3 regions of the Brevibacillus nitrificans genome follow, and region 3 is predicted to be linked to each of the others. Evidence: riboswitches for the same ligand, from Rfam matches in the RefSeq annotation. Region 3 holds a riboswitch; each other region holds the start of a gene.

Region 1 (10,850 bases), on a different contig from region 3:
CTCCCAGTGAGCGGAGAATAGAACGATGGCTTTTGGTCTTGGCAGGGATTTCCCCAGCTCATTAATAAATTGGGTATAATCGTTGTTTTCCAGAGCGATCATGGGCGCCCCATGCGCGATAAAAAAGGACGGAAACATGGAAATCCTCTCCTTTGTCATTGGTTCTCACTTGGTCAGTGATGCGAGCAGCCACTGCTGAAAATCGTGCAGATTTTGGATCGAAATGGTATGCCCATCCTGGTACGATTTGAACGTAACATTTGCACCAAGTCCTTGATAATACTCATGATTCGCGACTCCCCACTCGTAAGGCAGCACCTGGTCCATCTCGCCGTGGGAGATAAACAGGCTCATGTGGTCGACCGATTTCTTCCCATACTCTTCCTTTACAAATCCCGGGATGTACCCGCTGAGTGCGACAATCCCTTTGATGCGATCGCCCAATGTCAGACCCAGTGTCATGGACAAAATCGCACCTTGACTGAAGCCGAGCAGGTACAGCTGGCTTTGCTCCAACGGATACTGCTCCGTCGCATATTCGATAAAGCTGGTCAGCTTGCCGATGGCTTGATCAAAAACCTCGCGATGCGGCTTCCCATAGCCCTGAATCGTAAAAAACGCATAACCCGGCGGCTGTGGCAAATGCCCTCGAATGCTGAAAATGAAGAACTGCTCCTCCAGCCCACGAACCAACGACAGCATGTTTTGCTCATTGCTTCCGATGCCATGCATCACGAAAAGGGCTGGATATTTTTTGTTCGGATCGATTGTCTTCGGACGCTGCAGCTCATAAATCATGGGCGTTTTCATCTAGCCGTCTCCCTTCCCCAAATACGATGTATATAACAACAATTGTTTTTTAATAAGGATATTACATTCATATTAGGAAACACCCGGGCAAAAAAATAAGAAAAAGATGCCTTTTAATGTTTCTGAATAAGAATATTATTCATCTATAAGATAACAACGATAGCTGTAGATTGTCAAATTTATTTTTGCTAAGATAAAATTAAGTTTTTTATCAGGAAACATTTGAGGTGGACCATTTGGATATAGGATCAAAAATCCGTGCCATACGTAATCGAAAGAAAATCACCATCGCACAAATGTGCGAAGGAACAGGACTTTCCAAAGGATTTATCAGCAACGTCGAAAACAATAATACGTCGCCTTCCATACAGACGCTGCAAACCATCTCCAGCTTTCTCCGCGTCCCGCTTCCTTATTTACTGCTGGAAAAAGAACAGCATATGCGCGTCGTTCGCAGGGCGGAGCGTTCCTTTTCTACCCACAACAACCTGAAAATCGAGCACGTCACCTCCAAAGGCGGACTGCGCATGATGCTGGTAGAGTTCCCTCCTGGCGCTTCGATGGGCGAGGCCAATGCCCATGAGGGTGAGGAATGCCATTTGGTGCTGGAAGGAAAGGTGCTTGCCGAACAAGGGGAAGACTCGATGATTTTGGAAGAAGGCGACTCCTTCAGCTGGAACGCCAGCGTGCCGCACTTCGTGAAAAATATCGGGGATAAGAAGGCTGTTGTTTTGATCTCGGTTTATTCGGATACGGGATTGCATGACGTATTCTAGTATTCGATCCGTGCGCAAAAAAGGAGTGACCACAAATGTAAAATGTACCCTATAGAGTAGACACGTTAAAAAAGTCTACCTATAGGGTACTTTTCTGTATAATTAAGAAAAAAATCGGGGCTGGGGAAAGTATGAGCAAGAAGATATTTACGGAAAAAGAGATGAACCAACTAAAGCGAAATTCTCACATCAAATCAGTAAGTGCGAAGTCAATTACTTATACCGATGAATTTAAGCGTATTTTTATTGTTGAATACGAAAAAGGAAAATTTCCAAGACAGATCTTTGAGGAATATGGGTTTGATGTGGATGTAATTGGACTACAAAGAGTGAAGTCATCTGCAGAAAGATGGCTTAACGCATACCGCGAAAACGGGTTGCTTGGGTTGCATGACAGTAGAACCGAAAACACTGGACGCCCTCGTGAAAAGGAACTGACTCTAGAGGAAAAGTACGCTCGTTTAGAGGCTCAAAACAACTTATTAAAAGCCGAAAATGAACTGTTAAAAAAGATTCGTATAGCAGAAAGGGGGCTGAAGGAAAGCCCGTAGTCCTGCCTCCTGGCCAGAAATATATGCTTATCCGTTCCGTCATTGAAAAGTACCAACTTAAACATATGGTGCGTTATCTTTGTGAAGTAGCAAGTGTGTCTCGTAGCGGTTATTATAATAATTATTTCTCGGCTAAGTCGCAGGAACAGAGAAAGAAAAAAGACCAGAAGGATGAAATCGCAAAAGAGATCATCTTAAAAGCCTTCCATTTTAAAGGGCGTAAGAAAGGGGCTCGTCAAATTAAAATGACCTTGGCGGGTCAATTTCAAGTTGTCTTCAATTTGAAGCGTATTCGGAGGATTATGAAGAAATTTGCCATCATTTGTCCCATTCGAAAGGCAAATCCATATAGACGAATGATGAAAGCCACACAGGAGCACCGAGTTGTACCCAACCTTTTAAACCGAAAATTCAAACAAAATATTCCTGGGAAAGTGCTTTTAACGGATATCACCTATCTCTATTACGGCAAAGGTCAAAAAGCCTATCTATCCACGATAAAAGATGGTTCGACCAATGAGATCTTGGCCTACCATGTGTCAGACCGTATCACCATGGACTTAGCTACGGATACCCTTCTCAAATTAAAAAAGAATCGAAACTTTAAGAGGGCAAAAGATGCCATGATCCACTCCGACCAGGGAACGCATTATACTCACCCTGATTTTCAGAAATTGGTGAAGAAACTTACATTGTGCCAATCGATGTCAAGACGAGGGAACTGTTGGGATAACGCCCCTCAGGAGTCCTTTTTTGGTCATTTTAAAGACGAAGCCTCGATTAAGAAATGTACGAGTCTTGAAGAATTAAAACGTGAAATTAAGCATTACATGACGTACTACAATCACTATAGATACCAATGGAATTTAAAAAAGATGACCCCCGTTCAATACAGGGATCATCTACTGAGAGCTGCCTAGACTTTTTAAAAGTGTCCTTTACAAAGGGTACATTTTAAATGGGGCCACTCCTTTTTATCATCAGGCCTGCTTTAAGGTCCGCTTCAAGAACTCTCTCGTGCGCTCTTGCTTCGGCTGATTGAAAATTTGCTCCGGACTTCCTTCTTCGGCGATGACGCCTTTGTCCATAAACACCACACGATCAGATACTTCCCGGGCGAATTCCATTTCGTGCGTGACGACCAGCATCGTCAAACCCGAACCCGCCAGCTCCTTCATGACTTTCAGGACTTCTCCGACCATTTCCGGATCGAGGGCCGATGTCGGTTCATCAAAGAGCATCACATCCGGCTCCATGGAAAGCGCTCGGGCGATAGCCACGCGCTGTTTTTGACCGCCTGACAGCTGCTTCGGCATGGCATTCACGTACTTGTCCATCCCCACGACCTTCAAATATTTCATGGCTACTTTTTCAGCCTCTTCTTTGGAGCGCTTCAGCACCTTGATCTGCCCGACCACACAATTGCCGAGAACATTGTGGTTATTGAACAAATTAAACTGCTGGAAGACCATCCCTAGCTTTTGACGATAAGCAAAAATATCGTGCTTGTCATCCAGGATGTTTTCCCCGTGGTAAATGATCTTGCCGCCGCTTGGCTTCTCCAGCAGGTTGATGCAGCGCAGAAGCGTCGATTTGCCGGACCCCGACGAACCAATGATGGTGACCACTTCACCTTTTTTAACGGAGAAATGGATGTCCTTTAAGACCTCGTGATTCCCGTAGGATTTTTTTAGTTGCTGGATATCAATGATCGTTTCCATGTCTGTGCCCTCCTTCCTCGGTTATTTCTTGCCTGCTGTCTCCAAGCCCACCATCGTATAGCTGTCAGGCCCGTCCAATTTTCTTTCGATGTAGCGCAAAATTTGGGTTACGATCAGCGTCATGATAAAGTAAATGACGCATGCGACAAAGAACGATTCAAAATAGCGGAAGTTGTTTCCGGCGATCGACTTGGTTGTAAAATACAATTCTGAAACAGAAATCACGTTCAATACGGAAGTGTCCTTGATATTGATGACAAACTGATTCCCTGTTGCCGGCAGGATATTGCGAATCACCTGCGGCAAGACGACATTCCACATCGTTTGCACATGATTCATCCCGATGGCTTGTGCCGCTTCAAACTGACCTTTATCAACGGAAATGATACCGCCGCGAACGATCTCGGCCATATACGCCCCTGTATTAATCGAAACGACAAAGATCGCCGCAAAAATCCGGTCCATATCGAATCCGAATGCCAAGGCAGAGCCGTAATAAATGACCATCGCCTGAACGATCATCGGCGTTCCACGGAAAAATTCAATATAAATAGAGAGAATGGCATTAACCAGTTTGAGAACCACACGTTTAGGGCCGCGTTCTGGTACAGGGATCGTACGGATGACCCCAACCAAGAGACCAATGATGGCCCCTACAATCGTACCGAGCAAGGCGACGAGAAGGGTCATCCCCGCTCCGCGCAGGAACATCGGCCAGTTATCGGAGACGATTTTTACAATCCACTCAAAGCTCATCTTACTCCTCCATTCCTTAATTAGAAAACTCGGCTACACTCCGCCCTTACATGTTGGACCTATCCCGTGATAAAACCGACTGCGGATCGTGCAGCCGGTTTTTGGGGAGTCGGGTTATTTTGCTGCTGGTTGATTCTTGATCGCCGCATCCATGATGCTTGTGCGCTCTTCCTCGGAGATGCCTTTCAAAATCTCGTTGATTTTGCCGGTCAGCTCGCTGCCTTTTTGTACCCCTACGGCAATCGCTGTATCGTCTTCGGATGTTTTAAATCCATCTTTAAACTCAACCATGGCAAAGTTAGGGTTTGCCGAGGAAGCACTCACTGCCTCTGGACGCTCGGAAACGTAACCGTCAATCATACCGGATTCCAGTGCCACGCGCATTGCCGGGAAGTTGTCCATCGCAGGCTCCTGAGCGACGCCCTCAATTTGATTGATTACAGAGTAGTGGAAGGTGTTCAATTGAGCCGTTACCTTCGCCCCTTTGAAATCCTGGATCGAGGTAGCTCCCTCGTATTTTCCGCCTTTTTTCACAACCATAACCAGATTGGATTTATAGTAGTTGTCCGAGAAGTCGATAGTTTGTTTACGCTCGGCCGTTGGAGACATACCCGCGATGATCGCATCGATCTTGCCGGAGGTCAAAGCTGGTACCAGACCATCCCATTCGGTTTTCACGATCACTAAATCTTTGCCCAAGCCTTTTGCAATCTTTTTCGCGATTTCTACATCGTAGCCGCCTGCGAATTCGGCGTTGCCGTCAATTTTCACGCCACCATTGGAATCGTCCATTTGCGTCCAGTTAAAAGGAGCGTAACCTGCTTCCAAACCAACTTTGAATGTATTGTCGGACGCTGCTGGTGCGGCTGCCGGACTGCTCGTCGTGCTCGAACCACATCCTGCTAAAGCTACCATTGCTGATAGAAACACTGCCAAAAATGTAGACTGTTTTTTCATGATGATTACCCCTCTTTAAAAATTTTAGTATTTTTACAAAGCAAAAAGCGACCTGAGATTGTCTCAGGCCGCGTGAAATGCGCAGTTACCCAAAAACCTCTCTTTACCCAAATGAGATAGCACAACTCAATAAATCGGGACAATTTATTGAGACAGTCCTGCAGCTCTTAACTGCAGACCCAGCAAGTAATACCGAGCATATTACAAGCTTCGGCGACATTTCCTTCTCCCTAGCATCACAGCGTCTCAAGCTCCGCAAAGGACTGTTAAACATCGCGCCTCTACCTCACTGATTTAAGTGAGGTCTTATTTAATTATGTTGAAAGTGTACAATGATGCGTTACTTGTGTCAACCTGACTTCTGATGAAAGTAAATGGAAATGGTCCTTTCTCTCCCTAAGGATTACTTGCTCATACAAAGTATTACTTCGCATGGCACGGCCCTGAAAAGCTTCATGTCCACGACTCGATGTCTTCATCATCAATGTCATCATCGGGGATTCGTTTTTCCGGTTTCTTCCATAATGCGGCTTCCTTTACGGGAACGGTTTCCTCTGATCGCTTGCCATTTGGAAGATTCGCAATCAAAAGCTCATTTTGTCTTTCTGCTGGAATATGGTTTTGTAAATTTCGAATCCCATTCGCGACCACTTCATTTTCAATGAGATAGCGAATGGAATCCATCAAATTCGTTTGGGAATTGATCCACTCTACAATAAGAGGAGATTCGTTCTTTTTTGTTTTAATACTAATGTTATCCCCTGGCTTTTTAGGCTTTTTCATGGCGCACTCCTAAACGGCTTGTCTGGCTCTTTCCTTTAGTGCTTCGTAAATCTTCCCCCGCACAAAGGCATCCAATCCTTTCGCATTCATCGTCACCGCGTACTGAGGCGGAATATACAACAGCTTGATTTCCCTCTCCTCGCATAGCTCCCTAAGCATTGGATGCAGAATGGAACGCATGAGAATACTGCCCCCGCCATACACACAAATCACGTCGATTTCGTTTCTCGCTTTTGTCAGCTGCTTTCTGATATGCGTAATGATTTGTTTAGCCTGTCCCTCGAGCGGTCTTCGCAAGGTCTTAATCGCCTTGGAATGGTATTTATGGTTCGGATTTTTTATGACGTCACTAAAGAATTGTCGAGGACTATCTGGCAAATGAATCAGTCGATTGAATTCATCTAAAGCTTCTTCAATGGCATAGCCCGCTCCGTGATTGCTTCCATGCACGAATTGCCGCAGAAGCTTATTCCCTTCCGTGATCGGATATTCCGTAGAACCGTCTCCGATATCTGTATGCAAAATCCGTTTGTCTTTAAAATAGCTGCCGTTAAAGTTTTCGGGCAACGCATAGGCTTGGGCGAACTCGTTGAAAATATCGCCCTCTCTCCAATTCCCTTCCTCGTCTTTCTGAAGGGCAAAGGTTACAGGCGTCGCTTCAGGGACTACTTTTGTAAAGTCGAATATAACTTTGACGGTCACCCGTAATTTCCCCAAGTGAACGGTAACATTGTGAGGCCCCGCCATAAATCTTCTTTCAAACCTGGCTGATGCTTCGTCTGTATGCTGAGTAATCGGAAGCGCTGTCGCCATATCCACCAATACGTCGATATTTTCAGGGATTCCCTTGTCTTCTTCAAATACTTTCTGTACAGCTACTGACGCGATCTGTCCCAATGTATTTACGATGGGCAAGTCCACATCATATTTGTAATCAATCCCAACCTGCATGGTATCCAGTAACTCACCGCTATCTAACGCGAACTTTCCAATGTAATACATTCCTGGTCGTGCAGAAGGTGAATCAATGGTGACAATCAGTTGATCCTGGAGGTTTTTCATAATGCTTTCCGGAGACTGTTCTTCACTCCAGGGAAGTCCATCTACTGCACAATTCACATTCGGTTGCTGAATCAGCCTTCCGTCAACGAAAATGTCATGCTCGCTATTCCCATTGTCGTTCCCTACATAAAAGTGAAATTGCATACGTAATTCCTCCTCTTGAGTCGTTTCCATTGGCGTTACGTTGAATTCCTTTTCGCATTACCAGGCAATACCGAGTGGCATATAGCAACACATTCTATTACGGAACCTTGGATACCACTGTTGGTTGATCATTCTAGTGGAATCTTTCGTTATCCTGCCGTCCCCCCCAGAATAGAAACTATCGACCTATCGCCGATAAAATCTGCATTTTTCCAGTAAAAAAGGCATGGACCATTCTCCATGCCCAATGACGGAGAATAAGCTTTCCCGTCTCTCGTCTTATCGTGATTCAGATCATTCATTTCGTTGAATAGGTCAGTAGCTTTTCGTAAATAGTATTTCTGTTATATAGAATAGCTACTTCGAGCGGGATGGGTTGCCTATGAAAAAAGACCAAATCGCAAGTATATTCCTTCTTCAAATGATCAAGACTAGCTAGTAATTACTTCTTAATTAAAATTATTATTATTTTCATTGACAAACAGAAGAATATGAGTGATAATGGTTATCAAGTTAGAATTATTACATTTAATAATAATTCTCTACAACAAATATTTAGGAGGAATTTCAGAATGTCTCTCATCGGAAAACAAGTACTGCCTTTCAAAGCACAAGCTTACAAAAACGGTGAATTCGTAGAAGTTACTGATGCAAACTTCAAAGGTCAATGGAGCGTTGTTTGCTTCTACCCAGCAGACTTCACTTTCGTTTGCCCAACTGAACTGGAAGATCTCCAAAACCAATACGAAACATTGAAATCTATGGGAGCTGAAGTATACTCCGTTTCCACAGATACTCACTTCACTCATAAAGCATGGCATGACACTTCCGAGACTATCGGCAAAATCACTTACACCATGATCGGTGACCCAACTCACACCATCTCCCGCAACTTCGATGTATTGATCGAAGAAGATGGACTGGCTGATCGCGGTACTTTCATCATCGACCCAGACGGTGTTGTACAAGCTCTGGAAATCAACGCTGGCGGTATCGGTCGCGATGCAAGCGCAGTTGTTAGCAAACTGAAAGCAGCTCAATATGTTCGCAGCAATCCAGGTGAAGTTTGCCCAGCTAAATGGCAAGAAGGTGCTGCTACCCTGAAACCTAGCCTGGATCTCGTTGGTAAGATCTAAGGAGTGGTATAAATGATACTGGACGCAGAAATTAAAGCACAATTGGAGCAGTACCTTCAGCTGTTAGAAGGCGACGTACTGCTGAAATATAGTGCGAGCTCCGATAGCGTATCGCGTGACATGCTGGCTCTCCTCGATGAGCTGGCCACCATGTCCACGCGAATCAAGCTTGAAGAAACAACCATGCAGCGTACACCAAGCTTCAGTGTAAATCGCATCGGCGAAGACACCGGGGTAACTTTTGCAGGCGTACCTTTGGGACATGAATTCACTTCTTTGGTATTGGCTCTGCTGCAAGTCAGCGGAAGACCGCCAAAGGTTGATCAGAAGCTGATTGATCAAGTGAAGGGCATCCAGGGCGAGTACCATTTTGAAACGTACGTAAGCCTGAGCTGCCACAATTGTCCTGATGTTGTACAAGCCCTGAACGTGATGAGCGTTCTCAATCCTGGCATTACCCATACCATGATTGACGGTGCTGCGTTCAAAGAAGAAGTAGAAAGCAAAGACATCATGGCTGTTCCGACTGTTCTCCTGAATGGAGAAGCCTTTGGCAGCGGCCGTATGACGCTGGAAGAAATCCTGTCCAAGCTGGGCAATGCTCCTGATGCTTCCGCTTTTGCGGACAAAGAGCCTTTCGATGTGCTCGTTGTCGGCGGCGGCCCAGCTGGGGCAAGTGCTGCGATCTACGCGGCACGCAAAGGTATTCGTACCGGCATTGTGGCTGAGCGCTTCGGCGGTCAGATCATGGACACCATGGGTATTGAAAACTTTATCAGTGTGACATACACCGAGGGTCCTAAACTCGCAGCAAGCTTGGAAGAGCATGTCAAAGAGTACAATGTCGATGTCATGAACCTCCAGCGTGCAAAACGTTTGGAAAAGAAAGACTTGATCGAAATCGAACTGGAAAACGGTGCTGTTCTCAAGGGCAAAACAGTGATCCTTTCGACTGGTGCTCGCTGGCGCAATGTAGGTGTTCCTGGTGAGGCCGAGTTCAAGAACAAAGGCGTAGCTTATTGCCCACACTGCGACGGTCCCCTCTTCGCTGGAAAACGCGTTGCCGTAATCGGCGGCGGAAACTCCGGTATCGAAGCAGCCATTGACCTCGCTGGTATCGTGAAGCATGTTACCGTTCTCGAATTCGCAGCTGAGCTGAAGGCCGACTCTGTTCTGCAGGAGCGTCTTTACAGCCTGCCAAACGTAACGGTGATCAAGAACGCGCAAACCAAGGAAATTACCGGTACCGACAAGGTAAATGGTATTTCCTACATGGATCGCGAGACAGAAACCGTTCACCACGTTGAGCTCGAAGGCGTGTTTGTCCAGATCGGTCTTGTACCAAATACGGATTGGCTGGGCGATGAGATTGAGCGCACTCGCATGGGCGAGATCGTCGTCGACAAGCATGGTGCTACCACCATCCCTGGCGTATTTGCTGCAGGTGACTGCACGAATAGCCCGTACAAACAGATCATTATTTCGATGGGATCGGGTGCGACCGCAGCATTGGGTGCATTTGATTACCTGATTCGAAATTAATGAGAAAACGAAAGCTTCGCCATTAGAACAGCGAAAGCCGCTTTGTCCTCCGTCATGGAGCAAAGCGGCTTTCTGTTTGCTACGATTCGACTGCTTCCTGAGCGGACACATTTTGCAGATGAGCAAACTGGCTGTGATACATTTCGAAATAAAAGCCCTTTTTCTGCAAAAGCTCCTCATGGGTACCCGACTCGATGATTTCCCCCAGGTGAATGACCAAGATCAGATCCGCATTTTCTATGGTTTTCAAACGGTGAGCGATAACAAAGCTTGTTCTCCCCTCCGTTAAGCGGTTGAGTCCCTTTTGAATCTCGATCTCTGTGCTGGTATCGATGCTCGAGGTGGCCTCATCCAAAATCAGGATGTCGGAATCGGCCAAGATAGCTCTCGCGATGGCGAGTAATTGACGCTGTCCCTGACTTAAGTTGGCTCCACCCGATGTGATGCGCGTCTGGTAGCCATCAGGCAGATGCTTGATGTATTGGTGTGCCGAGGCCATTTTGGCTGCTGCGATGACTTCCTCATCCGTTGCCTCTAAACGTCCGTAACGAATGTTCTCCATGATCGTACCGGAAAACAGGAACGTATCCTGTAGCACAACGCCGATTTTTT
Region 2 (10,850 bases), on a different contig from region 3:
GACTTGTACATCGCGTGCGGCATCTCCGGAGCCATTCAACACTTGGCTGGGATGTCCAGCTCCAAAGTCATCGTCGCGATCAACAAAGACCCGGAAGCGCCTATTTTCCAAGTGGCAGACTACGGAATCGTTGGTGATCTGTTCGAAGTCGTTCCACTTTTGACAGCCGAATTCAAAAAGGTATTGGTGTAGTCCAGCCTGACTAATTGAACGAAAGCGTCCGTACATAGCGGACGCTTTTTTCCTTGTCCATGCTCCTGTGTTTCACACGCTGAATGAGAGCAGCATAAGAGTGGATAGACTAAAGCGTGAAGTGCGTGCAAAGTGCTCGGCGCCGTAGTCATTTTCAGGATTGGATGATATACTGTGCGTGTGGAACCTTTTTCCGTAATTGAATTCTAGGGGGTAATTACTCATGGCAATTGTAAATGGAACGGACCAAAACTTTTCCCAGGAAGTAGAGCAAGGCGGTACTGTCCTGGTTGACTTCTGGGCACCATGGTGCGGCCCTTGCAAAATGATCGCTCCTGTTTTGGAGCAAATCGACAGCGAAGTGGGCTCCCAGCTCAAAATCGTAAAAGTAAACGTGGATGACAACCCAGGCTCCGCTGGACGCTTTGGCGTAATGTCCATCCCAACCCTGATCGTTTTCAAAGACGGTCAACCTGTTGACAAAGTTATCGGCTTCCAACCAAAAGAAGCTTTGATGGCAACTGTTGGCAAACATCTGTAAGAAAATACCTGCTAATAGGTAGGGAACGGCATCCTTTGAGGGTGCCGTTTTTTCGTGTGATTAAACGGAAGTGCAGCAGTCGATTCGGAGGGGGAAAACCCGTGAGGCCACTAGCTTTCTGGCCTGAATCGATATCGTCGAAAGGATTGGATTTTTAACAAGAGCATAAAAATTCTGAGCGATCGTTTGTCAAAAAACAAAGTTTAAAGAGAGAAAATTGATTGCGTTTTCGTAATACATTGATTAAAATTCTTATATTCAATTTTTTTAGAAAGATTTATAAAAATTAAGGGAGGCTTTTCATGATGAAAGGGTTTAGTTTACTCAAGTCACTGGCGACGATTTCATTGGGTGCCGTATTGATGGTAGGATGTTCTAGCGGAAATAGTGCAGCACCAGCAAACGGAGGCAGCTCGGCACCAGCACAAACGCCGGCAGCAGAAGGTGCCGGTGGAGAAGTTACAGCACAAATCGGTGTGGTTGGGTTCTTGTCCGGTTCGGGTGCAGCGTACGGCGAAGCACAAAAAGCAGGTCTGGAGTTGGCTTTGGGCGAGTTGAACGAAGCGAACAAAGGCAAACTCAAGATGGAATTAAAGTTTGAAGATTCTGGCGGAGAAAAAGAAGGGGCCATTAACGCTGTAAATAAACTGATAAATCAGGATAATGTGGTAGCGATCATCGGGCCTACTCTTTCCGGTGAAATGTTCGCGGCAGGTCCAGTAGCGAACGAAGCGGAAGTTCCGATCTTTGGTATCTCCAACACATCTGAAGGTATTAACGATATCGGTGAATACGTATTCCGCAACTCCTTGCCTGAGTCCATCGCGATTCCAACGGCAATGAAAGCTGCTGTGGAGAAAAAAGGCATCAAGAAAGTAGCATTGATCTACGCATCAAACGATGACTTCTCCGTAAACGGCTACAAAGTGATGAAAGCTACAGCTGAAAAAATGGGTCTGGAGATCACTGGCGAAGCGACTTTCTCCAACGGCGATGTTGACTTCTCCGCTCAGCTGACCAAGCTGAAGCAAACCAACCCGGATGCGCTTTTGGTATCCGCCCTGTACAAAGAAGGCTCCATGGTAGTGAAAAAAGCTCGTGAACTGGGTATCACGGCAACCATCCTGGGTGGTAACGGCTTCAACAACCCGAAAGTATTTGAAATCGCAGGTCCTGCAGCTGACGGCCTGATCGTAGCAACGCCTTTCAGCCCAGAAAAACAAGATGAAAAAGTACAAGCCTTCGTAAAAGCATTCGAAGCAAAATACAACAAAAAGCCTGACCAATTCGCTGCTCAAGCTTACGATTCTCTGTACATCATGTCCCAATCCCTCTTGGGTGCTGGCAAAGCTGACCGTGAAGAATTACGTAACCAACTGGCTCAGCTGAAAGACTTTACCGGTGTATCCGGCAAATTGTCCTTTGACGAAAAACGTAACCCAATCGGGGATGCCGTTGTAGTAGTCGCAAAAGATGGTAAATTCGTTCCTTTTGAATAAGGGATGCTGCCCGGGGACTCCCGGGCTCTTCTTTCAACAAACGAGGAAGTAAACTACGTTCGTCATCTGCAAAGCGCATGTCCTACCAGCAAGAAAGGGCTCCGTCTAACATGGCGGGGCCAAGTTTTCTAACTGGATCAGTAAGTATAAACGCCGATCTTTTACTTGCTGATCCAGCCAGAATAACTTTCCGCGCTTCAGCGGTCTGACCAGGACATTAGGCGTGCGTCTCGAAGGTGATAGAACCACTTTACAGTGAGGTGAGGCAGTTGTTTTGGCAGCAATTAGTCAATGGCTTGACAGTTGGTAGTACCTATTCATTGATTGCTTTGGGCTATACGCTCATTTTCGGTGTCTTGGGCATCATTAACATGGCGCATGGACAGATCTTTATTTTTGGCTCGCTGGTCGGACTCGTCTTGATGACGAGTATGCAGATGCCGCTTGGAGTAGCGCTGGTTGCGTCGATCGTTATATCTGCGATCCTGGGACTGATTTTGGAATATACAGCTTTGCGTCCCTTGCGCAAAAAGAACGTTCCTCACTTGGCGTCCTTGATCAGTACCATTGGTTTTGCGATTCTCGTGGAAGAGGCGATGCACAAAATCTTTGGTGCAGACTCCCGTGCGTTTCCGCAATCATTCGGTGACAAGACGTTTGATTTAGGCGTCATCCAAATACGCAGTGTGGATCTTATCATTCTCGGTATTGCACTGATTCTGATGTTTGTCCTGCACTTCTGGATTCAAAAGACCAAAATGGGAAAAGCGATTCGGGCCACAGCGGAAAATACCGATACCGCCAATATCCTGGGGATCAATACGAACATGGTCATCATCGTTACCGTCATGCTGGCTTCTGCTCTTGGGGGCGTAGCGGGTATTTTGATCGGGATGGCATATTCTGCTTTGATTCCAACCATGGGGATGACTCTTGGATTTAAAGGACTGGCCGTATTGATTCTGGGTGGTGTCGGAAGCATTCCGGGTGCCATGGTATGCGGCGTACTACTCGGGGTGATCGAGGTGTTCACGGTTGCGTACGGGGATTCCTCGTATCGGGATGCAGTGGCATTCGGGCTGATTATCATCATTTTGCTGTTGAAACCGGAAGGACTATTCGGACGAAAAGCGTAAAGGAGGTGCACACGAGATGGATATATTGAATCCGTACAATTTACAGGTATTCACATTTATTTTGCTAAACAGCATTCTTGCGATTAGCATTTATATCACGCTCTCGACGGGCCAGCTTTCGTTGGGACATGCAGGATTTATGAGCATCGGTGCTTTTACGGCGAGTATTTTGTCCAAGCAAGCGGACATGCCGCTGTTTATTGCGATCCTCATTGGGGGACTGGCTGCGGGGATTGTCGCTTTGCTGATCGGAGCCCCGACTTTGAAGCTGCACGGCTTGTACCTGGCGATCGCGACGCTTGGTTTTGGTGAAGTGATTCGCGTTATTTTGCTGAACATGAAAATTACGAACGGTGCACTGGGACTTACTGGTCTGCAGTCCATCGGGAACTATTTATATGATTTCGAAAAAGCGATGGGGCTGAAAGCACAATCGCTGGGCATTTCCGTGATTCAAATGAAGTCTTTGACGACGTTCGTGTTCATGGTGCTCCTGTTCGCTGTTGTGCTGTTCCTGACTTTGCGTCTGAACCGTTCGCGTCTGGGTCGTGCCTTTGAAGCGATCAAAGCGGACGAAACAGCTGCTCGTGCGATGGGACTGCAGGTTGCGTACTACAAAATGCTCGCCTTTATCATCGGCTCTGTGCTGGCAGGGATTTGCGGCGGGCTGTATGCGCACATCACGACGACGATTACACCTGACGATTTTAACTATCACAAAGTCGTAGAGATTTTGTCCTATGCCGTTATCGGAGGAAGCGAAGTCGTTTGGGGTCCTCTGTTTGGTGCGCTTGTGCTGACGGCTCTGCCGGAGGTGCTGCGTGGCTTGGCGGAGTACAAAATGCTGATGTACGGCTTGATCATGGTAGGGGTAATGGCATTTAGACCACACGGCTTGATCGGTGCCGATACATTCCAAAAGCTTTTCCGCCGCCGCAAAGGCAAGTCGGGAAATGAAGCGAAGGAGGGAATGTGACGTGCTGCTAGAACTGAAGAACGTAGGAAAAAGCTTCGGTGGGATCACAGCCCTGCGTGACGTTTCCTTTGGTGTCAAGGAAGGCGAGATCGTCGGCTTGATCGGCCCGAACGGTGCGGGGAAAACGACGATTTTTAACATGGCAACGGGTATTTTTGCACCGACGACGGGGACCTTCTCGTTTGCAGGGCAGGAGCTAAACGGGGTTGCCCCAAACAAAATTACGGAAATGGGTGTCGCCCGGACGTTTCAGAATATTCGCCTGTTTGGTCATTTGAGTGCGCTTGATAATGTCAAGATCGGCTGCCATTCCCGGATGAAGGCTGGCTTCTGGGCAGCGCTGCTCCGCACTCCAAGCCAACGAAGGGAGGAGCGCGAAGTCGAGAAAAAAGCAGAGGCTTTGCTCGAATTTGTTGGGCTGTCTGACGTGCGAGACGTTCGTTCCGATACGCTGGCTTACGGACAGCAGCGCCGCTTGGAAATTGCCCGCGCGCTTGCCACTGAGCCAAAGCTGCTTTTACTGGACGAACCAGCCGCAGGGATGATCGAGAGTGAAACGAAGTCCTTGACGGAGCTCGTGCGCAAAATTCGCGACAGCGGCATTACCGTGCTTTTGGTTGAGCATGATATGGGTCTGGTCATGACTTTGTGCGATAAAGTCGTTTGCATCAACTTCGGTGTGAAGATCGCCGACGGTACCCCTGAAGAAGTGCAGACCAATCCGGACGTCATTGAAGCCTACCTCGGCAAGGAGGAGGAATAAGCATGCTGAGTATTCAAAACCTGACGACTTCCTACGGGCAGATCAAAGCGATTCGGGGAATTTCGCTGGAAGTGCCGGAGGGAAAAATCGTTTCCCTGATCGGGGCAAACGGTGCCGGCAAAACAACGACGATGCGAACCATTGCAGGACAGCTGAAGCCGCAAAGCGGAGGCATTGTATTTTGTGGGCAGAAGATTGACGGCTCCAGGCCGCACCAGATCGTGAAAGCAGGTTTGGCGCTTGTCCCGGAAGGTCGTCAAATTCTTGGGAAAATGACGGTGCTGGAAAACCTGGAGATGGGTGCTTTCCAGCGCAACGATGCACAAGGCATCAAAGACGATATGGAAAAGATGATGAATTGGTTCCCGATTTTGCGGGAACGTTTGTCTCAGCTAGGCGGTACGATGTCAGGGGGGCAGCAGCAGATGCTGGCGATCGCCCGTGCATTGATGTCCCGTCCGAAGCTGCTTTTGCTGGACGAGCCTTCTATGGGCCTCGCTCCCATTGTCGTATCGGATATTTTTAAAGTAATCAAGCAGATCAATGCAGAAGGCACGACGGTTCTCATCGTGGAGCAAAACGTCAAGCAGGCATTGAAAATCGCGGATTACGGGTACGTACTGGAAGCAGGTCAGATCGTACTCGACGGAACGGCTGAATCCCTCTTGAACGACGAGCGTGTCAAAGAAGCGTATCTGGGTGGCCGCAAGCACTAAGATCATCAGACAGCCAGAAAACTGTCGCTCTTACCAAAAGGGCGGCAGTTTTTTTCATCTACAATCCATGGTAACATGGAGAAAGAACGTATATTCCTATTCGTGATTCATAGAGGAAGGGTGCGCAAACGGCTTATGGCGGAAAAAATGTCCCGTGAACAAAAAGAATACCTCGTCCATCAGGTTCAGCGCTTTTTCCACGAGCAGCGTGGAGAAGAGCTGGGGAATCTGGAGACGGAAGAGATGATCGACTTTTTTTGGAAGCAGCTAGGTCCCATTCTCTATAACCTGGGTGTGCAGGACGCAAGAAAGCTTTTGCAGGAGCGGTTTGCGTCGCTGGAGGACGAATTGTACGTGTTGGAAAAGCCAACTGCATCTGGTCGCTGAGGCCGGGTGTCTTCCTATTGAAAGATAAAAGGAGGGAGCAGCCTTGAACAGCTCCTTGAAAGATAAACTGGCTGTACTTCCGGAAAAGCCAGGCTGCTACCTGATGAAAAACAAGAGCGGTGAGATTATTTACGTCGGGAAGGCAAAGGTCCTGAAGAATCGCGTCCGTTCGTATTTCACCGGTAGCCACGACGGGAAGACGCAGCTTCTGGTCAGCGAGATCGTCGATTTTGAATATATCGTCGTCTCCTCGGCTATTGAGGCTTTGGTCCTGGAGTGCAACCTGATCAAACAGCATAACCCGCGTTATAACGTCATGCTGCGGGACGACAAGACTTATCCATACATTAAAATTACGAATGAAAAGCAACCGCGGCTGGAAATCACACGTAAGGTCATCAAGGACAAAGCGCGTTATTTTGGCCCATACCCGAATGCCGGGGCAGCTTCCGAAGTGAAAAAGCTGCTGGATCGGCTCTATCCACTGCGCAAATGCCGGACGATTCCAAAGCAGGTGTGCCTGTACTATCATATGGGGCAATGTCTCGCGCCCTGTATTCAGGACGTCGCAGAAGAAGAAAACCAACGGCTTGTAGAGGAAATCAGCAAGTTTCTCGATGGCGGGCATGAGGAAATGAAGCAGCAGCTGACCGGAAAAATGCACGAGGCTGCCGAAAACATGGAGTTCGAGCGAGCAAAGGAATTCCGCGATCAGATCATCAGCATCGATGCGGTGATGGAAAAACAAAAGGTCACCATGATGGATACAGTGGATCGGGATATCATCGGCTATGCAGTAGAAAAAGGCTGGATGTGCGTACAGGTCTTTTACATGCGTCAGGGCAAGATGATCGAGCGGGATACGACTTCCTTTCCTTATTATGGTGACGAGGCAGAGGACTTCATGTCGTACGTCAGCCAATTTTACTACGACAAGCAAAATGCCTTGCCAAAAGAGATTTTGCTTCCGGAGAGCAGTGACCCGGATCTGCTGGCAGAATGGCTAGGTGTCAAAGTCCACGCACCGAAGCGCAGCAAAAAGCGCGAGCTCGTGCAAATGGCGTCGGAAAATGCGCGGATTGCCCTGCAGGAGAAATTTGCGCTGATGTCCAAGGACGATGCTCGTACGATTCAGGCTGTTCACAACCTGGGTCATATTCTCGGGATTGGCACACCAAACCGGATTGAGGCGTTTGACAACTCGAATATTCAGGGGACGGAGCCCGTGTCTGCGATGGTTGTCTTTACGGAAGGACGACCCGATAAAAAGGAATACCGCAAGTTTAAAATCAAAACGGTGGAGGGTCCGGATGATTACGGCTCCATGCGTGAGGTCATCAGACGCCGTTATTCGCGCCTTTTGAAGGAAGATGGCCGTATGCCTGACCTGATTGTGATCGACGGCGGAAAGGGCCAAATAAGCGCGGCTATGGACGTGCTGGAAAATGAGCTGGGCCTTTACATCCCCGTTTGTGGTCTCGCCAAGGATGAAAAGCACAAAACCGCACAGCTGATGTTCGGTGATCCACCTGAACCGGTAGAGCTCAAGCGCGACAGCTATGAGTTTTACTTGCTGCAGCGCGTACAAGACGAGGTGCACCGGTTTGCCATTACGTTTCATCGTCAGTCGCGTTCGAAAACGATGCTGTCCTCGCAGCTCGACGAAATCCCGGGAATCGGGGAAAAGCGCCGCAAGCTGCTGTTCACTCACTTTGGCTCCTTGAAAAAAATGCGGGAAGCTACGGTAGAAGACTTCAGGCAGCTGGGGATTGGCGACAAGCTCGCAAAAGAGATCATTTCACATTTGCGCAAGCTGGAATCGTAATAGGCTGACAAAAAGGAATTGAACCTCACGCATTCGCATGATATAATGCGATTCAAACAGAATAGTAAGCCTCACTTCCATTATGGAGTGAGGTAGAGGCGCGAAAACCAAGAGTACCTCCCTGAGATCGGGAATCTGAGAAGGGTATGGGAAAGGGGAATTCGCCGAAGTGTGGAGATGGACCCGCCTCTCTCCATGCTGGGTCTGCATTGAACAAATGCAGGACTGTCATCTGCGCAATCACCAGTTGCCAGATGGAGAGCTATCTCACGGTGTGTCAGTGTGAGTCATGATGAATGGTTTTGTCATGCTTTGCTGTCCGCGTGTATTGGAAGGGAGGAACCGGGATGTCGAAACAATAGACAGCGGCAGGTGCTATCCTCGTCGGTGTCTTTTTTACTAATTGCGAATGTCATAACTTCATGAATAGTCTGCCTGATCAGAACAGGAAAATGTCAGGAAATGGCGTAAATGTAATAATACGCATGTAGAAAAAATAGAAACCATACGAAACCATATAGGAAACGAGAGAATAGGAAAAGGGAGAGAAGCCAGCATGGGGTTGATCGTGCAGAAATACGGAGGCACCTCCGTTGGTACCATTGAGCGTATTTTGCGAGTAGCGGACCGGATTATCAGCTATAAAGAAGAGGGACACGATGTCGTTGTGGTAGTCTCTGCCATGGGAAAATCCACAGATGTCTTGGTGGATATGGCCAAGCAAATTACGGCTTACCCGTCGGAGCGGGAAATGGATATGCTGTTGACCACGGGGGAGCAGGTATCCATCGCGCTTTTGTCGATGGCTTTGCATACGAAAGGCTACGATGCCATTTCGCTGACTGGCTGGCAGGCCGGTATCACCACGGAATCGATTCACGGGAGAGCGCGAATCCAGCAAATTGATGCCGCCCGCATTCAGTCGGAGCTGGGGCGTGGCCGCGTCGTTATCGTGGCAGGCTTCCAGGGCCTCAGTGAAGAGGGCGAGATCACTACGCTCGGCCGCGGTGGTTCGGATACGTCAGCAGTGGCTTTAGCAGCCAGCTTGAATGCTGAGAAATGCGAGATTTTTACAGACGTGTCCGGTGTGTACACGGCTGATCCACGCGTCGTTCCGGCAGCTAGCAAGCTCGACAGCATTTCCTATGACGAGATGCTGGAGCTGGCGAATCTCGGAGCTGGTGTGCTGCATCCGCGTTCAGTAGAAGCCGCAAAAAAATACAAGGTACGGCTGGTGGTCCGCTCCAGCTTTACCGCTGAAGATGGTACGTACGTAGAGGAGGTTGCCAACATGGAAACAGGAAGAGTGGTAAGTGGAGTCGCTCACGATGAAGATGTTGCGAAAATTACGGTTGTCGGGATGCCTGCGAAAGTAGGAACCCTCTCTCGCCTTTTCAATACACTGGCAGATCATCAAGTCAATGTAGACATTATTATTCAAAGCTCCTACGATGCAGCCGTAACGAACATCTCGTTTACGTGCGCATCCGATGATTTGAAGAAGGCGCTGGATACCCTGGCAGCCCATCAGGAAACGCTCGGCTTTGAAAAGGTGGATCATGAAGAAGGCTTGACGAAAGTATCGATCGTCGGCTCCGGCATGATCAACAATCCAGGTGTTGCAGCTGAAATGTTCCGCGTTTTGGCTGAACAAGAAATTTCTATTAAAATGGTATCCACTTCTGATATCAAGGTTTCATGCGTGATTCCAGCTCATTTGACAGAACTCGCTGTTCGCAGCCTGCATTCGGCTTACGGACTGGACGTAGCCGAAACCGCTGTCGTACACGGACTGTAGGCTTTTGAATTCGGCGATGCGGCTATACTCCCCTCTTCCCTGTCTGGGAAGAGGGGTTTCCCATGTTTGATGCCATCGAGGATTTTAATGGGATGCCTCAATGCGTATTTCACTCTCGCCTTCCAGCAAGAGCTGAGCAGTCGTTTCCTTCCCTCTCCACTGTTCGACCGCCCCTGCGACGATACCGCATTCTAGCGAAAGAGCGCGGCTTTTTCGCTGCTCGGACATATAGGGGAAGATAGCGTGAGAGAGCTTGAAGAGGATGCGTGATTCCGACTCTTCCAACAAGTCGAGCTGTCCCAAGCCTAGCCGTATAAAGGGCATAATGATCCCGTTTGCCGATTGGATGGGAATCTTCCCTCCGATGTCTTTGCCGAGCCAATAAAGGATAGGGCTTTCGCTTTCACCGAGCAAGGTGTGGGTGAGTGCTTCTCGCAAGACGTGATAGCCGAGATAGGGCATGTTCATGCGTTCGGCATATGCGATAGACTTTTGCGGCAGTAAAGCGGACAGTTGATCCGTCTCTTTCATTCTGCTTCCCTCCTGTCTGTACTAGATTATGAGGAACCTGCTTTTGTTATGACAGAATAATAGGAAAATAACGCCGATAGAAAAGTATGATCTATCAATGGATTTAGTCTATTAACTGTCTTGACGCTCCCCGAGTACAGGAGTACAATTGTTTTGGTCAAAGTTTTGCCCAACTTTTTTTCGTGTTCTGACACATTTCGACGCATATAGACATTGTGGTGGAGAGAACTATGTCATGTCTAATGGATGATCCAATGGGTTAGGATATGGGGGAAAGGTCTATTAAAAGAGCGTTACATACATTGAAAGGGGGACCATAGTATGGCGAAAGGCAATAGCTTTCTCAGTCACAAGCTACACTCACTTCTCGGATTATTTCCTATCGGGCTGTTCCTGCTGTTCCACTTGACAGCAAACTATCAAGCAACCCGCGGAGCGGAAGCCTTCAACACTACGGTCGGCGCGATTGAATCCGTTCCAATTCTT
Region 3 (10,850 bases):
TGGACAATTTGAATATGGGCTACGGCAGGGGCGCCGAAGGAGAAGCCGCCGCGAAGCTCGCCGTTATTCCGGGGTGGTTAGCCCTGTTTGCCATCGGTTTTTCTTTTGTTATCGGTTTATTGGCAGGTATTTTCCCTGCGATTCGGGCTTCGCGTTTGAGTGCCCTGCAGGCGATCCGATCTGAATAAGGAAATGTGAGGAACGAGAGAATGAACAAGAAGAAGTGGATCATTATCGGGGCAGTCGTTGTTGTATTAGGTGGAGGCGGCTACTATGGATACACCGCCATGAAGGCAAAGGATGTGGCAACGGAAGAGCAGCCGCAGGAGCAGCCCTCTTTTCCTACAGCGATGGTCGACGTAGGGGAAGTCAAAAAGACGATTTTTGCATCTGGTACCGTTGAGGCAAAAGCAAGGGAAGAAGTAAAGCCGGAGATCAGCGGCAAGGTCGAGCGCCTGCTGGTCAGCGAAGGGCAGTCCGTGAAAAAAGGGGACGTGCTGTTTACGGTGGACAGCACGGACGCACAGCTGGAGCTCCAAAAACAGGAGCTGAGCATACTCCGAGCCCAGAAGGAACTCGATGAGCTCAAGCAAAAGAAAGATCGGATCCTGGCAGATAAGATGGGGAAGGTCAAGGAAGTGCTGGTGAAGGAAGGCGATGTGGTCACGCCGGATTCCGTGGTTGCCAAGCTGACGAACACCGACTATTTGAAAATTACAGGGAAGTTTAGCGCATATGAAGCAGAGCAATTCCGGATGGGTCAAAAGGTAAAGATATTCGTTACCGCCTCTTTGTATTACGTGGACGGGACGATAACCGACATCGATCTAGTGGGACAAAAAGAAAAAGGAATCGGCGGCGTACACAATGTGGAAGTGCTGGTGAAAAAGCCGGGAGCCCTGTACGTCGGGGACATGGGGGAAGTCCAGTTCACAGATGCCAAGGGTGTACTGTACGCGAGCCAAATGGCTACACCGTTCGAGCTGCCTGACGAAATGGAGCTTTTGGCAGGGACTCATGGAAAGATCGGAAAGGTCGAGGTGGAGAAGGACGATGAGATCAAGGGCGGGCAACTTTTGTTTAAAATGGATATGACCTCATCCGAGCTGGAGCTGCGGGAAAAAGAACTCGCACTCAAAGAATCGCTTCTGACGATGGAACAGAAGAAGCGTGAGATCGCGAAAAAACAAGTGGAGGCGCCAATCGCCGGAGTCATTACCAAGCTGAATGTAAAGGAAGGGGAAACCCCAACCTCAGGAGAGCCGGCTGTGGTGATCATGGATGCGACATCTGTCTACTTTCTTGCCGCAGTGGATGAGATTGATATTCCGGCGATCAAGATGGGACAGAGCGTGGATGTGTACGTAACGGCATTTGGCAATCGCCCATTTAAAGGAAAGGTAATCGAAATTCCGAAAGAAGGCACGAAGGAAGACAAATCGGTACGGTTCACCGTGAAGGTCGAATTGAGTGAAACCAGTGAAATGAAGCATGGCATGACGGGTGACTGCGATATTTACGTGGAGCAGAAGGACCAGGTAAAACGGCTTCCTTTGAATGCCGTTGAGGTTATGGAAGAAGGAAAAGGCACCGTCATGATCAAGGATCCTGCAACAGGTCAGCCGTCTCCAAAAGAAGTAGAGATCGGTGTGGAGGGCTCGGACTTTATCGAGATCAAAAGTGGACTGGAAGAAGGAGCAGAGGTACTGGTGACCAACGTCTGATCCATCATTTTATAAGAAATTACAAAAACATCCTCGGGCTACATGTTTGCTGCATGCATAGCTCGAGGATGTTTTTTCATCGAGGTTCTTTTTTTCTAAAAGGAAGCAGGGGATAAGGGCAGCGTTTGAACCATTTTATCCGTCAAACTCTGTAGGGGATCTGAGATGAAGATACCTTTCTCCTGACGAAATTGGCGCGCGGCGGGAGCCATGGACAGCTGGGCTACCGACAGGATGGAATCCTCATGGGATAGGGTTAGCATGGTTTCCCAGAGAATCTCCTGGTAAGCTTGCCGTTTGTTCTCCATGATCAGAGAAAACGCTCCATCAATCAGATGAATGCTGATCTGGGGAGTGAATCTGTGCATAGCTGCCTGCTGCCATAATCGGTCCATGGTGGGTTTGACAGTGGCAGGATTGGTGAACAGGATGGTTTGCTTGCCTGAACGTCTAGCAGCTTCTTCTAAAAAGGGTCCATCGATGGTAAAGATCGGGATGTCTCGTTCAGATTCGTGCTCGGATGTCAGCGTGGCTGCGTATTGCGTGCATGTGATGACGATGGCGTCCGGCGTGCTCGCTTGCATCCAGGAGAGCTGACTGTCCAGCTTCGCTTCGGCTTCCGCGCGCGTTGGCGGTTGACTGTTGGCCGATTGCAAAAGCAATCCGGGATCGACGTAATGGGCAAGCTCTACCTTCCATTGCGAAAAAGCATCATCCAATAGCGCGACATTCGAGTGATGACCGTGCAGGCAAGCGACCTTTTTCATACATGTGTCTCCATCTTGCTTGGCTTGTGGGCAATGACACGAATGCGCTTGTAGTCGACATACCACTGCCCATTCTGATAGAGTGCAGGACGCAAAAGGTCGCTAATCTCGGTGCAAACCTCATCAATTTCTGCGGCGGACAGGCCCGTGAAAAAAGGACTGCAAAACGAATCCAGCCAATGCCGCAATCCTCGGTCGCCGTCTGGCATGAGAGTGGGTCTGTCAAAATGAGAGGACAGAACGACCCGAAACCCTTGACGTTCGAGGACTGTCGTATATTCACCGATGCTAGGGAAGTACCAGGGAAAGCGATCGTCGGAAGAAATCCCTCTCGCACCAAGAGCGGTATGCAGGGCATCGGTAACCTGCTTGCAGTTGTCTTTTCCACCGAATTCTGCCACGAATCGTCCGCCGGGTTTCAGAGCCAGCCAAACGGATTCCACGACAGATTCCGGACGCTTCATCCAGTGCAGGGCTGCATTGGAAAAGACTGCATCGTACTGTTTGGACGAGCGGAATGTATGAGCATCAGCGATCTGAAACGACAGACCAGGGTACTTCGTCCGAGCAGCTTCGATCATGGCAGGGGAAAAGTCGGTCCCATCTACCTGTGCCCCACTTTCGGCCAGCTGGGCCGTCAGATCTCCAGTCCCGCACCCGATATCCAAAATGCTTTCTCCTGAAACCGGTTGTAGCCAGTCAATCAATCCTCTGCCATAATGAGAAACGAAGTTCATTTTTTCATCGTAGTGGGTTGCGTTCCATTGGTTGGTTTGCGTCACGAGAATCCCTCCTTGACCTAGTTTTACCAGCTAGGTAGGTATTCGTCAAATCTATATAAATTATCATGTTTATAGTATTTTCCTATATCTAGGCAGCGGTAGTTGAGCGAAGGACATGGAGGGAAGTTTTCCCTGTCAAGAAACAAAAAGGAGAAAAGGCTAAATTTGTCGAATGGTAACCGGTAGAATATGAAGTAGAGAAAGTGAGAGGACATCAATTGAAAAAATGGGTTGTATCAGCGCTTTTAGTGTGTCTGGCTACTGGCAGCCTTCTGTCAGGTGCAACGGTTTCGCCAGCCATGGGGGCGACTACAACGATGAAGCGGACGAGTCAGGCACCTGCGCCTGCGCAAAAGCCGATTCATGACATGATCGTTTTTAATGATTTTCAGGTCGCTGGCTTGTCGGCTGGTGGATGGAATTGGGTGAAAAATGACGAGTTTATCCTCCCGCCCGATACCCCGCTCGATATTGACATCACGCAAACGACTTATGGAAGTGGAACAAATGTAAGCAGGAGCGAAGTATTCCTGGATGGTACGGAATTGACGGCCTTCCAGAATGAAAAGACAGCAGCGCAAGCTTCCCTGAAGTGGCAGATCCCCCGATTTACCATCCCTTCTGCGCAGCTTTCTCCTGGCATACATACGCTGACCTTTGTCGTGACCGATGCGAAAGGGCAAAAAAGCACGGTGCATGTACGGTTTCGGGTAGAAGAGCAGAATTATCCGTTGATTTACGAAGGGGACAACTCCGTTGGGGAGCCGATCCCTACGGGTGATACCGTACCCATTTTCGGGGTCGTTGGCTCCAAAAAGTTTTCCAGTAAGGCTTCTGGAAAGTGGACGTTGATGAACTCATCGACGAAGCATGAGATGAGGTCGGCGAAAGGCACCACGTTTTCAACAGGTTCACTTGCTTTTGGAAAATATGAACTCATCTTTACACCTGATGATAATAATGCAACCTCGTGGTCAGCTAATCTACAAGTAGGGTTACCAGAGTTATACCAAGGAACAGATGAAAATGGTCAAAAGCTATCACAGGATCAGAAGCTGATGGCACCACAGGCACCTGGTACGTTACAGCTCTATTCGCCCTATCCTGGTAATTGGTGGGTAAATGGAACAGGGCAAACTTTAACAAACTCGCAGTATTTTGAAGTGGCGATTCCTGAAATGTTGGCGGGTATGACAATCAATGTGACTTTTGAGCCGAATCAAAGCTCAAATGATTCTCCGTTGAAAGCAGTCTCCACGCTTCAGATTCAGGTGCCAGGTACTCCGCAAGCATGTCAAGCAACAACGGCCACCGCGAACATGGATGTCCTGATGCAAAATAATGCAAAGTCATCCTTAATGATTGAGGAACGTGATTTGTACTCTTCAAACGCTACCGTGAAATTTTACCAAAACCCAGTTTACTTGATTTGGCTGGCAACGGCTGCAGACCATATCAAGGTAGGCAGCGAGGAAGACGATGAGGAAGGACCAGGTGTTTGGGCTGTAGATAACGTAATCGTAGATGCTTCCAAACTTAACTGGGATCATACGGCACTCAAACTTTCCGAATATAAACCCGGACGTTACAAAGTAAATTACTATAGTAAGCGGGAGCCTCGTCAATCCTGGTGTGGTTACATACAGGTCGTTGAAGACACTCGCCCGGTATCGTCATCGAAGGTTTGTGAACAAGGGGATTCCGGTGCTGTACCGTATCCGACTCCGATGCGTTTCTTGACCAAAAAAGGAAAACAGCTGTCGGATGGTGACCATATTGTTGTCGATTCCATAAGTGATCTGGACGATCTCGAGGAATTGGTGCTTATGTCTACCCACGTAGAAAATAAAGGGACCAAGAGGATCATCTTGAATCAGAGCAGCAGAACTGCCCGAAGATATATCCATGTTCCTGATCTGGTTTGGGAGGATGGCAAAACCTTTTTGGGATCGAGGCAAGAAAGCGCTGGAGGTACGATCCAATCCAGCAATGAAGTGAAAGTCTCTTTCAACGACAAAACGCTATTGACCATTGAGCCAAAACGAGCTACGAAGGATGATGACAGGTCGGGCGATCTTGGCAGTGACTCGCTGAACATCAAGCAATTGATCGAGGCACAGCTTGGCCAGCCTGGTATCTTCACGATTGAAGTTACGAATACAATGGAATATCGTACGTGCCAGGTCACCTATGGCGGAAAATCCTACACAAAGGATACCGACGTATTAGAAAAGAAACAGAAAATGACACTGAAGATCGAAGTCAAATAAACTTGTACGGAACCCTCTGCCCAGCAGGGGGTTTTTCCAATAGGAGGGTACCTTCATGACCGAGGAACAGCTAGCGGTCCTAGAGAAGTTTGGTTTTCGTGCAGAAGGAGAACAGCTGAAACATTTTAAACTGGGAATCGTAAGAGAAAAAGAGGAGTTTGCCCGATTTTCTTCGACGGAAGAGCTGCAGGCATACGTAAAGCAGATCCTTCGCAATCAATGCTTGTGGAAACGGCAGGAGTAACATAAGGAACACGATGATTTTCCCAAGGAGGCTACAGATGGGGATAGAGACAAAGGATCAATTGCTTCAGGGATTAAAAGAAGTGGAGAAATGGGAGAGCGAGCAAAAGGATCTCTGGTTTTGGGAAAAGCTTGGACGCCTTCCTTTCGTTCTGCTAGATCGAATCACGCCGAATTTCGTTCGGGAAAAGCTAGGAACAGCCGTTGACGAGATGGCTGTCTTTTTGGAGACAGGCGGATCGTATCTGGTTCAAGACGAAGCGGTGTATAGCAGGTTTCGCTCGCGAATGGCAGGGGCAGGACAGCCCTCAGGTGAGGTGGCTTATGTGGCAGCACAAGCTCCAGTAAAACTGATGGATGATGTAGCACGAGAGCTGAGTGAGTCGCGCTCTACGTTTGCTACTGTACAGGGGGCCACTACGGGGATCGGCGGCATTTTTACGCTTGCTCTGGATATACCGCTTTTGCTGGGTACCTCGTTGAAGGTTTTGCAGGAGATGGCGCTCAGCTACGGCTATCGTCCTGAGGAAAAGCGGGAGCGTTTGTTTGTCGTGAAATGTCTGCAGTTTGCTTCTTCTGATATCGTCGGAAAAAAGGCGATTCTCGAAGAGCTTTCGCAGTTTGACAATCCGGCGGCTCAAAAGGATGTGATGGCCCAGCTGCAGGGATGGCGAGAGGTCGTGGTCACCTATACGGAGAATTTCGGGTGGAAGAAGCTGTTTCAGCTGGTTCCAATCGCAGGAATCCTTTTTGGTGCCTACCTCAATCGCTCCACCGTTCAGGATGTCGCCGAAGCGGGGATGATGCTGTACCGCAAGAGGCGCATCCTGGAGCGGTTGAGACAGGCCGAAGAGGCTGTGGACGTTACAAAGTCCACTCTTCAGCCGTAATGGCATACATGTTATGGTCTTCCCAGGCACCGTTGATTTTCAGGTACCGTAAAGATTTTCCTTCATAGCGGAACCCGTTCTTTTCCAGCACGCGGATCGAGCCTACGTTATGAGGCATCACACCAGCCTGAACACGGTGCAATTGGGCTTTTGTAAAAGCGAATTGCAAGGCGAGCTTAACAGCCTGTGTCGTGTACCCTTTGCCATTGTGCGATTGATCGAGGAAGTAGCCCAATGTAGCGTTCTGCCATACCCCTCGCACTACGTTGGATAAAGCGACCCTTCCGATCATTTGCTCGTTTTCTTGCAAAAAAACTCCGAAGGCAAAGCCGCGATCATTGGCAAAATCCCGAATAGACTGTTCGATTTGCTCCTGTTGGCCTTCGCGGGTATGGAAGGAAGCAGGGCGAATCGGCTCAAAAGGCTGAAGAAACGGATGATTTCGTACACGCAGTTCGAGTAGCTCATCTACGTCTTTTTCTTGCAGAGGGCGCAAATAAATGGAATCCGTATGTAGTTGCAAGGGTTCTTCCTCCTCAAACAAAAAATGTGGGAGGGAAATTTTATCATATGCGCTTTCTGCTGTAAAGGATGGGAGCGTTCGAACTAACCAAGCAGCTCAACAAAGGATACGCCAAAGGCTTTGCAAACCTCGACTTCCTTAGGTGTCGGGGCGAGCTCGATTTTCAAACCTTCCAAAGGTGTTTCCGCACCGCATTCACGTGCTTTTTGCAAGAAAATATCTACAGCGGCACCGACATGCTCATATGCGGAGTCGCATGAACCAAAAGCGGCGACTTTTTTGCCGGCAAGACTGATGGAATCCATGCCGTCATAAAAATCCATGCACTCATCCGGAAGCTCTCCATCTCCCCACGTATATGCCCCAAGTAGAATCGCGTCGTACGATTCCAGCTCCTGTGCTGTTGCGTCAAATACTTCTTTTATTTCGAGCGTAGCGCCCGTGGAACGAACGCCTTCTGCGATTGCTTCCGCGATTTCTTGCGTATTTCCAGACATGCTTGCGTAAACCATCAAAATGTTTGCCATAAAATTCGATGTCCTCCAATCAGATAATGAAAATCATTCTCAGATACAAATTAATGAAAATGATTCTCTTTGTCAATAAGGATTTTTCTTTCTCAGAAACTGTTGCCACACCGATGCGATTTTGGTAGAGTTAAGTGAAATTATCAATAAAGTTAGTCTAAATAGAGGTGCGCTGAGGAATAGTACATCTTTTCGCAATCTGTCGGGGGGCAGGGAAGGAAGGAAAGGCTAAGGCGCCGAAGCTTTTGTTATTCCCCTGAATAACAAGGGTTGGGGTGCTCGTAAAAAATGATCATCCTGTCACGAGAGCGGCTGGCTCTTGTGGAGCGCTATTTACGATTTGCTGCCGAGATATCGAAAGCAATGAGTTGGCGCATGCACTCATTGCTTTTTTTCGTCTTCGGAAAACTTGTTTTGAAAGTGGTTTTTTAGTAAATAAGGATGTATGTGGCATGCTTATTTACATCAGGCAAACGATGCGCCCTTACGTATTGGGAAGCGGCCTTTGCCATACATTTTTCAAATGGTTTTGACTAAAAGGAGGAACTACCTGTGAACATGATGGATGCGAATGAAATTATCTCGTTTATTCAAAAAAGCGAAAAGAAAACCCCTGTGAAACTATACGTAAAAGGAAATTTGGAAGGTATCGATTTTGGGGCGAGTGCAAAAGCGTTCATCACAGGTAATACTGGCGTGGTGTTCGGTGAGTGGAAAGAAATCGAGCCGGTACTCGCTCAACACGCTGAGAAAATCGAAGACTATGTAGTTGAAAGTGACCGTCGCAATTCCGCGATTCCATTACTGGATACCAAAGGCATTCAAGCCCGCATCGAGCCAGGTGCCATCATCCGCGACCAAGTAACCATCGGAAACAACGCGGTTATTATGATGGGGGCATCGATCAATATTGGTGCAGTGATCGGTGAAGGCACCATGATCGATATGAACGTCGTAGTAGGCGGCCGTGGCACAATCGGAAAGAACTGCCATATCGGAGCAGGCTCTGTCATTGCAGGCGTAATCGAACCACCATCAGCACAGCCGGTTGTGGTTGAAGACGATGTTCTCATCGGCGCGAATGCAGTCATCCTCGAAGGAATCCGCGTAGGAAAAGGCGCAGTGGTAGCAGCAGGTGCAGTCGTGATCGAAGACGTACCACCGTACACAGTCGTAGCGGGTACACCAGCGCGTGTGATCAAACAAATCGACGAAAAAACTCGTTCCAAGACAGAAATCAAGCAGGAGCTACGTCAGCTGTAAGGGGTGCAGGAACATGGATTGGCGCTCACTTGATGAACAATACATTGTATCCACATACAAGCGGTTGCCCATTGCGATAGCAAAAGGCGAAGGAAACTACCTGTACGACACCAATGGCAAAAGCTATCTTGACTTGTTTACCGGGCTTGCGGTCAATGTGCTCGGACATTCCCATCCCCGTGTTTTGAGAGCTTTGCATGAGCAGGGCGATCTGTTTTTGCATATCTCCAACGTGTTTCTCAACCAGCCAGCCATTCGATTGGCCCAGCGATTGGTTGAGAACACCATTGCGGGTAAAGTCTTTTTCACCAATTCGGGAGCAGAAGCGACTGAATCGGCGATTAAACTGATCCACAAATGGACGAAAACGGATGGGGCAGGTCGCGAAGGAATTGTTGTTCTGCGCAACAGCTTCCACGGCCGCACGCTTGGAGCGGTTCGTCTGACCAGACAAGCCCATGTCTATCAGGATTTCCCGCAACCAGCATTTCCGGTATATGAGCTGGACGCAGAAGATACAGAGGGGCTTCGAGCCATCTGTCGCGAAGCCAAGCCAGCAGCTGTCTTGATGGAACCCGTGCTTGGATCCGGTGGTGTAGTTCCCCTCACAGAATCGTTCCTACGTGAAGTAGAAGCGATTTGCCGGGAAGAAGGCATGTTGTTTGCCATGGACGAAATTCAAACAGGCATGGGTCGCACCGGTAAGCTTTTTGCTTATCAGCATGCAGGAGTGACTCCAGACCTGATTCTCTTCGCCAAAGGTGTCGGTGGCGGATTGCCTCTCGGTGGGGTGATCGCTGGAACGAAGCTGATGAACCAGTTCAAGCCAGGTGATCACGGTACGACATTTGCTCCATCGCCCCTTTCGGCTGCACTTGGGAATGCAGTGATGGACGAACTGCTTGACCCAGATTTCGCTTCTTCTGTTGCTGAGGTGATCGAGTATCTGTGGTCTGGCTTGGAGGATTTGCGTTCAAGGCTTCCCGAGCAGCTTCAAGCCTTGCGCGGAAAGGGCATGATGGTTGGGATCCCGCTATCTGTCACGCCTGAAGAAGCAAGCCGTCTGCAGAGCCATTTGCTCGAAGAAGGAATCTTGGTCGACGTTACGCAAAAGACGATCGTTCGATTGCTGCCGCCGCTTACACTCACCAAAGAAGATGTCGATCACTTCCTTGCCGTGTTTGCGCGCCAGCTGAAAACGTCCAGTCCGGCACAGGAGGCGTAGGCGGATGGCTACATCTACGTTTGTACAGATTCGACGTGACCTACACCAAATACCGGAGCCAGGGTTTCAAGAAGTGAAAACCCAGCAATATTTGCTCCGCTATTTGGAAGGACTGCCACAGGACCGTGTTCAGATTCAGACGTGGCGTACAGGGATTCTCGTAAGAATTCCAGGGACTGATCCAAAGCGCACGATTGCATGGCGTACAGATATGGACGGGCTCCCGATAGCTGAGGAGACGTCCTATCCTTTCCGTTCCCTGCATGAAGGCTTTATGCACGCTTGCGGTCATGACATGCACATGTCGATTGCCCTTGGATTAGTGACGCATTTTGTTCATCATCCGATTGCGGACAATTTGCTGTTTCTCTTTCAGCCAGCCGAAGAAGGCCCAGGTGGCGCTTTGCCGATGATGCAAAGTGAAGAGTTCGCTCTTTGGAAGCCCGATTGCATTTTTGCCCTGCACATCGCGCCAGAGTATCCGGTGGGACAGATTGCGACGAAGCCAGGCATTCTGTTTGCCAATACGTCCGAATTGTTTGTGGATCTGGTGGGAAAAGGCGGACATGCGGCGTTCCCACATCAGGCAAATGACATGGTCGTAGCTGGCAGCCATCTGTTGACGCAGCTGCAGTC

Evidence for each region. A riboswitch is a leader RNA that binds a small molecule or an ion and turns the genes downstream of it on or off. The one in region 3 is predicted to bind lysine.
Region 1: it holds a riboswitch for lysine, as region 3 does, so the genes downstream of both, EDM59_RS26410 (transporter substrate-binding domain-containing protein) here and dapD (2,3,4,5-tetrahydropyridine-2,6-dicarboxylate N-acetyltransferase) in region 3, are expected to answer to the same signal.
Region 2: it holds a riboswitch for lysine, as region 3 does, so the genes downstream of both, EDM59_RS17045 (aspartate kinase) here and dapD (2,3,4,5-tetrahydropyridine-2,6-dicarboxylate N-acetyltransferase) in region 3, are expected to answer to the same signal.

The regions. Positions count from the first base shown of each region.
Region 1 covers NZ_RHHU01000018.1:188,244-199,093, forward strand. The annotation lists gene EDM59_RS26380 (DODA-type extradiol aromatic ring-opening family dioxygenase) at 1-138, opposite strand, end outside; gene EDM59_RS26385 (alpha/beta hydrolase) at 166-810, opposite strand; gene EDM59_RS26390 (cupin domain-containing protein) at 1,047-1,586, shown strand; one part of gene EDM59_RS26395 (IS3 family transposase) at 1,718-2,111, shown strand; one part of gene EDM59_RS26395 (IS3 family transposase) at 2,111-3,057, shown strand; gene EDM59_RS26400 (amino acid ABC transporter ATP-binding protein) at 3,118-3,858, opposite strand; gene EDM59_RS26405 (amino acid ABC transporter permease) at 3,880-4,614, opposite strand; gene EDM59_RS26410 (transporter substrate-binding domain-containing protein) at 4,729-5,571, opposite strand; lysine riboswitch at 5,681-5,863, opposite strand; gene EDM59_RS26415 (hypothetical protein) at 6,025-6,354, opposite strand; gene EDM59_RS26420 (ParM/StbA family protein) at 6,364-7,560, opposite strand; gene ahpC (alkyl hydroperoxide reductase subunit C) at 8,133-8,696, shown strand; gene ahpF (alkyl hydroperoxide reductase subunit F) at 8,709-10,238, shown strand; gene EDM59_RS26435 (ABC transporter ATP-binding protein) at 10,318-10,850, opposite strand, start outside.
Region 2 covers NZ_RHHU01000010.1:722,916-733,765, forward strand. The annotation lists gene EDM59_RS17000 (electron transfer flavoprotein subunit alpha/FixB family protein) at 1-192, shown strand, start outside; gene trxA (thioredoxin) at 416-733, shown strand; gene EDM59_RS17010 (ABC transporter substrate-binding protein) at 1,039-2,232, shown strand; gene EDM59_RS17015 (branched-chain amino acid ABC transporter permease) at 2,502-3,368, shown strand; gene EDM59_RS17020 (branched-chain amino acid ABC transporter permease) at 3,385-4,344, shown strand; gene EDM59_RS17025 (ABC transporter ATP-binding protein) at 4,346-5,107, shown strand; gene EDM59_RS17030 (ABC transporter ATP-binding protein) at 5,110-5,823, shown strand; gene EDM59_RS17035 (DUF2164 domain-containing protein) at 5,944-6,210, shown strand; gene uvrC (excinuclease ABC subunit UvrC) at 6,254-8,035, shown strand; lysine riboswitch at 8,121-8,308, shown strand; gene EDM59_RS17045 (aspartate kinase) at 8,592-9,833, shown strand; gene EDM59_RS17050 (DUF2507 domain-containing protein) at 9,918-10,364, opposite strand; gene EDM59_RS17055 (succinate dehydrogenase cytochrome b558 subunit) at 10,686-10,850, shown strand, end outside.
Region 3 covers NZ_RHHU01000001.1:141,732-152,581, reverse strand. The annotation lists gene EDM59_RS00750 (ABC transporter permease) at 1-188, shown strand, start outside; gene EDM59_RS00745 (HlyD family efflux transporter periplasmic adaptor subunit) at 210-1,724, shown strand; gene EDM59_RS00740 (hypothetical protein) at 1,820-2,491, opposite strand; gene EDM59_RS00735 (class I SAM-dependent methyltransferase) at 2,488-3,273, opposite strand; gene EDM59_RS00730 (hypothetical protein) at 3,492-5,543, shown strand; gene EDM59_RS00725 (hypothetical protein) at 5,599-5,787, shown strand; gene EDM59_RS00720 (EcsC family protein) at 5,825-6,676, shown strand; gene EDM59_RS00715 (GNAT family N-acetyltransferase) at 6,651-7,199, opposite strand; gene EDM59_RS00710 (flavodoxin) at 7,283-7,726, opposite strand; lysine riboswitch at 7,881-8,066, shown strand; gene dapD (2,3,4,5-tetrahydropyridine-2,6-dicarboxylate N-acetyltransferase) at 8,279-8,989, shown strand; gene EDM59_RS00700 (aspartate aminotransferase family protein) at 9,003-10,214, shown strand; gene EDM59_RS00695 (N-acetyldiaminopimelate deacetylase) at 10,219-10,850, shown strand, end outside.